DNA from 2 places in the Nitrobacter sp. genome. Region 2 is predicted to be linked to the other one. Evidence: riboswitches for the same ligand, from Rfam matches in the RefSeq annotation. Region 2 holds a riboswitch; the other holds the start of a gene.
What was found. Region 2 has a riboswitch for cobalamin ahead of ACS3WB_RS07825 (TonB-dependent receptor plug domain-containing protein). Riboswitches for the same ligand answer to the same signal wherever they lie in the genome.

Region 1 (4,254 bases), on a different contig from region 2:
ACCCGCGCCAGCGCCACGCGGCCGCGCTCGCCGCCGGACAATTCCGTCACCGGTCGATCGCTCAAACCTGTCACGTCGGTCGCCTGCATCGCCCGCATCACCGCCGCGGCGTCCGCCCCTGTCAGCCGCGCCGGATCGACCGCGCCGTGCGGGTAGCGCCCGAGCGCCACGATGTCCCGCGCCGGCAGTGGCCAGTGCATCTGGTGACCCTGCGGAAGATAGGCGAAACGGCGCGCGCGCTCGCGAAGGGTGAGCGAGGACAGCGCGTCGCCGCAAACCTCGATCGTCCCCTCCGATGGCAACAGGCCCGCCAGTGCCCGCAGCAAGGTGGTCTTGCCGGCGCCATTGGGTCCGACCAGCGCGGCAAGGCACCCGCGCGGCAGCGCCAGGGAAATGTCGCTCAGGACTACCCGTTTTCCGAGACTCACCGACAACGACGAGGCAGTGAGAATGGCGGCTTCGCTCATGCGAGGCCTCCGCCCAGCGCGCGGCGCTCGCGCACGATCAGATACAGGAAGAACGGCACGCCGATCAGCGCGGTCAGCACGCCGACCTTGATGTCCGATGTCGAGGGAATGAGACGAACCGCGATATCGGCCGCGAGCAGCAGCGCCGCGCCGGCCAGCGCGCTCGGCACCATCAGCCGCGCTGGGTCGTAACCGATCAGCGGACGCATCAGATGCGGCGCGACCAGGCCGATGAAACCGATGGCCCCCGCGACCGCCACCGCGCCGCCGACGCCGAGCGCGACGCCGAGGATCGCCCATAGCCGCAACCGTCCGACATCGACGCCGAGGCTCTGCGCGGATTCCTCGCCGAGACTGAGCGCGCGAAACGCATGGCGCTGGCTCATCAGGATCGCGGCGCCCGCGGTGATGAAGGGCAGCGCCAGCATCACATGGCGAAAGCTGCGGTCTTCCAGCGAACCCAGCAGCCAGAACGCGATCTCCAGCGCAGCGAAGGGATTGCGTGACAGGTTCATGGTCAGTGACGTCGCGGCTCCCGCAAGCGAGGAGATCGCAAGCCCGGCAAGGATCAGGATCAGCAGGCTGGCATTGCGTCCCGCGACCGCGAGCAACGCGAACACGGAGGCAAACGCTGCGACGATGGCCGCGGCCGGCAGCGCGAAGGAACGCACGTCGATACCTCCGAGCGCGATGACCAGCACCGCGCCGAATGCCGCTGCCTGCGGCGCGCCGAACAGCGAGGGCGACGCCAACGGATTGCGCAGCAGTCCCTGCAGGGCCGCACCCGACAAACCGAGAATGGCGCCGATCGCAAGTCCGAGGATCGCGCGCGGCAGGCGAATGTCCTGCACGATGATTCGCTGGACCTCGCTGCCGCCTCCGAACAAGGCCTCGAGAACGGCGACAGGCGACAATTTTACGGGACCAATGCCGAGCGACACCAGCGTCAGCCCCGTGACACCCGCACATAGCGCGACCGTTACGACCGCTCGTCGGCGGGCCGCGATATCTTGCATCATCATGCGCCGTTGGAAACGCGGCAGATCATCGGACCGGCTGGTCCGGCAGCACAGTACGGGAAACCCAAAATTCGGGAGACCATGACGATCCTTTCCGCCGACCCACCGTCGCGCGCACCAGAGTCTGATTCAATCACGTTGAAACAGAGTCTGGCCTTTTCCTTTGATCGAGCATGATCTTAGCCGAAAACCGGTTGCCACTTTTCGGGATCATGCTCCGAAGGCGTCGCCGGCCGGTCTCCTGGCTCGCGGCCGTTATCCGGATCCGATTTTCCTCACATGCGCGGCATGTTCGGCAGCGGAATGGACGCGGATGGCCGCTTACAGTTGCGGGGGCAGCCGCGGCGTTGGGGTCATATCCCCGCACCGCGTTCCCGTTTCACCTCCCTCGGGAGGCACCGATGACGCCGCAAACAAGCACAGTGGAACCAGCCGTGCAAGCCGCGAACGCATTCCTGCATTGGCGCGAAATCAGCGAGTTGCATCCAGTCAGGGCTGCGCGAGATAACGCGGCAGCTCCTGCTCGAATTCTGGGAAGTAGCGTGAAATCACCGAAATATCGAAGCGCGCGAGGATCGACTCCTTGGGCTCCCGGTCGAGCAGGAAGTGAAAGGCGGCCTCGACGCAGCGCTCAGGCGAGTGCTTGCCGGCTGTCAGCTGCTTGCTCTTGGAGTCAGACATCGTGACGCGGTGGCGGCTCTCGCCGTTTTCGTCGCGGACCACGGCCTCGAACTCGCCCTCGCCGACGCGCTGAACCTTGATCATAGGGTCGCTCCATTCAGCAGCCGGCGGTACGGCTGTTCCTGCCGCCCACATGCTTGCCGTCGCCGGACTCGTTGGCTCCGGCCGAAAATAGGGCGCGGAAGGACGTTCAAACGGCCGGCACTTGGACATATTCCATCCGAACCACGCGATATTTCAAAGAAATCTTTGAAACAACGGCCATTCAGGACGTTTTGATGGATCCTCGGGATATGTTATCGGAAAGATGCTCGCCGTGCAGGGCAGCAAACCAATTCCTTATCGAGGCTAGAGGAAGATCAATGATCGAAGATGATGAATTCAATGGCTTCGTGATCAGCTCGCTGCGCCGGGCCTTGGAACACGGCGCTGAAGCTTTTAATCGATTGATGCAAAAAGACGATGCGTTTCTTCGCGAAAGTTTCGCGCGTTGCAGTATCGTGTTTGCTCTGTGGCCCGACGCCCAGGCAAAGTGCGGCTTTGCGATGATGCCCATCAAGCGCGAAGCGCCGCCGGATCCGCTCAACGTGAAGGGCGAGGTGATGCCATGCCTGAGCAGAGAGGCCGCATTCGAGTTGCAGGAGCGGTTTGGCGATCCGTCGTTGAAGGATGAATTCCAGCACTTCTCGGTCGATGGCGAGATTCCGTTTCCCAATCGTTTGAACTGAAGAGCGCGTAAAGACTATCCGTCCCGTCTTGCGAAGACGGGACGGTCTGGTCGATGATCTCACTAGGTCGCCCCGCGAGAGCGGTGAGCGGATTCTGGAATCGCGAACCCTTCGGGACGCGGAAAACATCAATATAGAAGCGTCAGTATAAAAGTCCGAGACCGATTGCCGCCAGAATTCCGAATCCGACGAGAAACGCCAGAAGGCCAAAGCTGCCTGCGGCAAGGAATAGATTGTTAGTCGGTTCCTGCGGCATCCGATCCTGCCCGTCCATCTCATCCATATGAAAGTCTCCTCTCACGGAAAAGGCCCGCCGGGCCAAGCCACGCAGCGGGCTGAGTTGGGTTCGGGGATTGCAGGGAGCAATCCCGTTCCAGCCAGATAATGCTCGTGCGAAGAAGGAGTTCCAAAGGACGTTCCCGAGCGGCGGACCATCGAGCGCGCGGGAGGCCTCCGCTTCCGCCTAAATCAGAAGCGGGACTCTATGAGTTTGATTTGACGCGTTTTCTTCACGCGAACCGGCTCCCGTCCGCGGACGTCCGGTTTCCAGATCAGGCCTCTTCCGAAGCGCGCCCTTCGCCTCTGTCTGCAAGTTTCATCCAGTCGCGCGCCATTTCCATCCAGGCCTGCTTATCGGCATCGCCCCGGGCCCGCTTCGCCTCCTGGCGGCAGGTTTCGGCTCGCGCGCGGTATCTTGCGATATCGCCGGCGGTTACGGTCACTTGGGCTTTCTTAGCTGGGATGAATTGACCCAGTCATCGAAATGGGAGGCTTCCTCAGCCTGGGTGACTTTCTTGAGCAGCGCGTCCTTTTCCGGACCGGGATTGAGCTTGTCCGCCTGCTCGCGGACCTTGCTGGCCCAGAAGGCCAGTCTATCTGGAAGAGTGGTGAGCTGTTTGTATCGGCGGCGCGGCTTGGCCATTTGCGGTTTCCGAGATTGAAGGGAGCGAAGAGACGCCAGGTGGTGGGGGAAGGCTGCACAGGCCGGTCAGAGCCCCGGTCAACAGGACAAATCCTGTGATAGCGGCGATGGCAAAAGCGCGTTCGACCCTGTCCATGGGATCGTGATACTCGTGCGAAGGGCGCGCGTCTGTCTGGTAGAAGACTCTGACGTTGACAGCCACCTCGTATCAAGCCGCCGAAGATCGCATGGGCTTTGATCCGAAGATTTCCTCGAAGTGCGCATTGATTGCGGCATCGCATTCGCAGGCTCGTTGCTGGATGCGCGGAAGGTCCAAGATATGGATGTGGCCTCTCGAATACGTGATCATTTCGAGTTTTTGCAGATCCTGGGCGATGGCATTGACGCCGCCGCGCTGCACCCCCATCATTTGGGCGAGGAACTCCTGCGTCAAGTTC
Region 2 (4,254 bases):
CCGACACCCAGGCCGCGATCCGGAAATTCGAGCAGGCTCGCCGGATGCCGGTGACCGGTCAGATGTCAGATCGCCTGGTGCGCGAACTCGTCGCCATGACCGGACGGCCGATCGACTAGAGTCTTTCACCGTTTCATGGAAACGGTGAAAGACTCTAGCTTCTTGATCTGACGCGTTTTCTTCACGCGAACCGGATTCCACTTCGCTCGAAAACGCTCTAGAGCGCGTGGGCTACTTCGTCATTGCGTGGCGTCGTGAACGACGAACCCGGAAATCCAGTTATCGATGATTCTCGGATGACCGGATTTCCCGATACGCAATCGACAATCGTGATTGCCGCCGATTGTCTTTCGAAACCTACCGCACTCCGTAACTCGCCACCCGGATGCCTCCGAAAATCCCGAGGCCGGGCGCGAGGAATCCCGTCGGGTTCTGGTAACGGCGGTCGAAGAGGTTATCGACTCGTGCGAAGAGCTTGACCTGGTCGTTGACGGCATAGTCGCCGCGCAGGTTCACGAGCGTATAGCCGGGCGCGACAATTCCGGAAGCCGAGCCGTCGCGCGTGACGTCGATCCAGTTGCTGACACGAAGCACCGTCGCCGACAATGTCAACTGATCGAGGGGGAGCCATGTCGCCGTCACGCTCCACTTGTCCTTGGGCCGGCGCAACAGTTGCAGGCCGGTAGCAGCATCGACGGCGCGAGTGAAGGTGTAATCGGCGCGGATGCCGAAACGCCCGGTGATCTGCGCGGAGACGAACGTTTCCGTGCCTTCCGTGGTCGCGCGGTTGACGTTCACCAGTGAGGTGAATGTGTCATTGTAGTCGATCAGGTTGGTGAGGTCGTTATGGAAGTAGGTCGAGCCGAACCGCACGCGGTCGTTGAACAGAGGCTGCTCGAAACCAGCGTCGTAGCCCGTGCTCTCTTCGGGTTTCAGGTTGGGATTGGCGAAGAAACCGAAAGCCGGGTAGTCCTGATACAACTGACTCAGCGACGGCGCCTTGAATCCCGTGCCGTAGCTCGCCTTCAGTTTCGTCTCGGTGACGGGAAGAATGACCGCCGGCGCCACCCGGTAGGTCATATGCTCGCCGAAGCGGTCGTTGGAATCTTCGCGGACATTCGCGACCAGGAAGAACCGTTTCGCAAAAGCCGATTGCAGTTCGATGAAGCCGGCCTTGTTGCCGTTCTGGGCTGTCAAGTCGGTGGTCTCGATGCGATCGGTCTGTTGCTCGGCGCCGACGATCAGGTTGTTGTCACGTGCGATCTCGGCCACCGCGTGCCAGTCCAACTTGAGGCGTTCGCCGGTGGTGATTGCCCCAACCGGATCTCCCGGACTTATGTCGTAAGCCCTGCTGTTGGTGTAGTTGACGCCGAAGTAGTTTTTCAAGCGTCCGTCGAACAGCGACCACACGGCCTCTTCGCGATTGAACAATTGCTGAACGGCGTGCGTGCTCTGCGCGGCATTGGGGAAACTTGGAAATCCGCTGTCTCCGGTGAACAGCAGTGTCGTGTCGATATAACGAACCACCGAATTGACGGTCAGGTTTTCATTGAGGTCGACCCCGAGCTTGGTCGAATAGGTCTTGTTGTCGTAGTTGTTTCCGATCGCCTTCCGCCCCGGCGGCAAAAGTTCCGGCGGAGTCACGGGAATATCTCCGGCATGGAGATGGGCGACATTGACCGCGTAGTTGAAGTTCTGTTCGGAGCCGCTCAATCCGAGCGTCTGGTTAAAGGTATTGAACGAGCCCGCCTCGATCGAGGCCGTGGCGCGCGGCGGCCCTTCTCCTTTCTTGGTGACGATGGAGATGACGCCGCCGATCGCGTCGGAACCGTAGAGCCCGCTCTGCGGACCGCGCAGGATTTCCATCTGCTGGATGTCGGCTGCAAGAAGATGCGCGTAGTCGAATGCGCCATTCGAGTTGCCGACATCACCGATGTCGATTCCATCGAGGATCACCTTGGTGTGGTTGGCGTTGGTGCCGCGCATGAAGACCGAGGTCTGGGCGCCTGGTCCGCCGGCTTGTATGACGTTCAAGCCGGGGACCGTGTTCAGGATGTCCGGAACGGTGCGGTGTTGCTGGGTCTGGATATCCTGCTCGGTAACGATGGTGAGCGTGCTTGCCAACTGGCCGGCTGGCGTCACGATTCCCGTCGGGCTGACCACCACCGGCACCGTTGCGCCGGGCGCGGCAGCGTCACCGGCCGGAAGTTGTTGAGGAGCAGCACGCACCGCGCGCCGCGAATGCGATGCTGCGCGGTGGGCAGGCGGCGGCGCATCCGCGCTTCTCACCGGCGGGGGAGCGATCTGGATTGGCGGCAGCAGGTTGGGCGAGGCGGATTGCTGCGCGAGGGAAGGCGCATTCAGGCCGATCGATCCCGCGGACGCGAGGAGGGCGGAGGCAAACAGGCTTCTGCGATTAAAGCTTTTGCGATTAAAAATGGCGGCGGACATGAGGAAACCTCGGCAGACGGCGGTGGCACGTCACAGCGAACGAGGTTTCACGAAAGCCCTGCGGCCCGGTGAAGCGGATGTCTGTAGTCCCCGACCGACATCTTCGCGTGTGACCACGGCTGACGGCAGGTCTCCTGGCTCGCGGATCGTGACCTTGCGTCGCCTTCCCGGGACCGAGATTCCCCAGTGGCTTGTGACGCAGATTAGCCGCTTACAGTTGCGGGGGCAGCCGTGGCGTTGGGATGATCCCGCACCACGTTCCCTTTTGATCTCCCAAGGGAGAACCGTCGTCGATCTGTTTGGAGGGGATCAAAGTCGATGTCAATTGACGGCGCGGTTGCGCAAAGGCTTTTCCCGTTGACGTTGCATATCCGCAGCACGACGGGGAGTGGTGCTGATCTGCCCCGCTTCCATTTTTGAAGATTGCCGACGTGAACAAGCCCGCCTGTTCGGCGGGCTTGTTGTTCGGCCATGGCCGGGAGTGATGCGCGGCCGGTACAGGTGTTTGCGTCAGACCAGTTCGCCCCGCGCCGCGGCGGCGGCGTTGCGGATCGCGTCCATGTTCGCCTTGTAGGATTCCATCGTGCCGCCCTTGAACACCGCCGAGCCGGCCACGAAGGCGTTGGCGCCCGCGGCGCCGAGTTCGCCCGCGACGTCGGGTCCGACCCCGCCGTCCACCTCGATGTCGATCGGCCGCCCGGCGATCATCGAACGCAGGTCCCGAATCTTGCCGACCGCTGAGGGAATGAATTTCTGCCCGCCGAAACCGGGGTTGACCGACATCACCAGCACGAGATCGACCATATCGAGCACGTATTCGATGGTGGAGAGCGGCGTCGCGGGATTGAGCGTGACTCCGGCCTTCTTGCCGAGGTTGCGAATAGCCTGCAGCGAGCGATGCAGATGCGGCCCGGCCTCGACATGAACCGTGATGTGGTCGCAGCCCGCCTTGGCGAAGGCTTCGAGATAGGGATCGCAGGGCGAGATCATCAGGTGGGCATCGAAGATCTTCTTCGTGTGCGGACGCATCGCCTTGATGACGTCGGGGCCGTAGGAGATGTTCGGCACGAAATGGCCGTCCATCACGTCGAGGTGGATCCAGTCGGCGCCCCCCTGATCGACGGCGCGAACTTCCTCGCCCAGCTTCGAGAAGTCCGAGGCCAGGATCGACGGTGCGATGACGAGAGGACGCGGCGCAAAAGTCTGAGACATGAACGTTTCCGGGAGTTTCTGCAGGGCTTGAGAGAGCCTCGCGTAACATGGGCCGCGCCCGGGGGCAATGCGCGGCATCGACTGATCGGGATGACGCGGGCGGCGGCAAGTTCTGCCGCGGACGGCATGTTCTGCCCCGGTTTCGCCGGGGCCTTTTGCCGAAACTCCATATTCTATCGGCTTTCCCAGGTGGCACGGCATTTGCTCGACTTGTTTCCGAAACGGGATTGCGCCGCGCGCGGCACGGATCGGGAGCTTGGCCATGCTGTTTGCCTTAGGGGCCGTGTCGTCGGCGATCGAAGCCTTTCAATCACTGGCGTCCTCGGCTTCCTCGAAGGTCAAGACCGGGGGCGGGCAGCCCGCACCGGCGTCATTCGATCCGGTCAGCGGCGCTGCGAGCCCAACGGCTTCATCGGGCTGCGGGTCGAAAGCCTGCATCTCGCCGGCCACCATGAGCGCCTTGCTTGCAGCACAGGGACAGTCGTCGGGCGCGCCAAGCGCCAGCGCCTCCGCTGCGTTGCAGGATCTGTTCTCGCAGATCGATGGCAACGGCGACGGCCGGATCAGCAAATCTGAGTTCGAAAGTGCGCT

Region 1: it holds a riboswitch for cobalamin, as region 2 does, so the genes downstream of both, ACS3WB_RS01970 (FecCD family ABC transporter permease) here and ACS3WB_RS07825 (TonB-dependent receptor plug domain-containing protein) in region 2, are expected to answer to the same signal.

What each region holds. Positions count from the first base shown of each region.
Region 1 covers NZ_JBPPLY010000001.1:419,652-423,905, forward strand. The annotation lists gene ACS3WB_RS01965 (ABC transporter ATP-binding protein) at 1-467, opposite strand, end outside; gene ACS3WB_RS01970 (FecCD family ABC transporter permease) at 464-1,489, opposite strand; cobalamin riboswitch at 1,701-1,904, opposite strand; gene ACS3WB_RS01975 (hypothetical protein) at 1,976-2,251, opposite strand; gene ACS3WB_RS01980 (hypothetical protein) at 2,530-2,895, shown strand; gene ACS3WB_RS01985 (hypothetical protein) at 3,038-3,178, opposite strand; gene ACS3WB_RS01990 (hypothetical protein) at 3,447-3,617, opposite strand; gene ACS3WB_RS01995 (hypothetical protein) at 3,614-3,817, opposite strand; gene ACS3WB_RS02000 (Crp/Fnr family transcriptional regulator) at 4,026-4,254, opposite strand, start outside.
Region 2 covers NZ_JBPPLY010000005.1:107,525-111,778, reverse strand. The annotation lists gene ACS3WB_RS07830 (peptidoglycan-binding protein) at 1-119, shown strand, start outside; gene ACS3WB_RS07825 (TonB-dependent receptor plug domain-containing protein) at 358-2,451, opposite strand; cobalamin riboswitch at 2,559-2,755, opposite strand; gene rpe (ribulose-phosphate 3-epimerase) at 2,962-3,663, opposite strand; gene ACS3WB_RS07815 (EF-hand domain-containing protein) at 3,926-4,254, shown strand, end outside.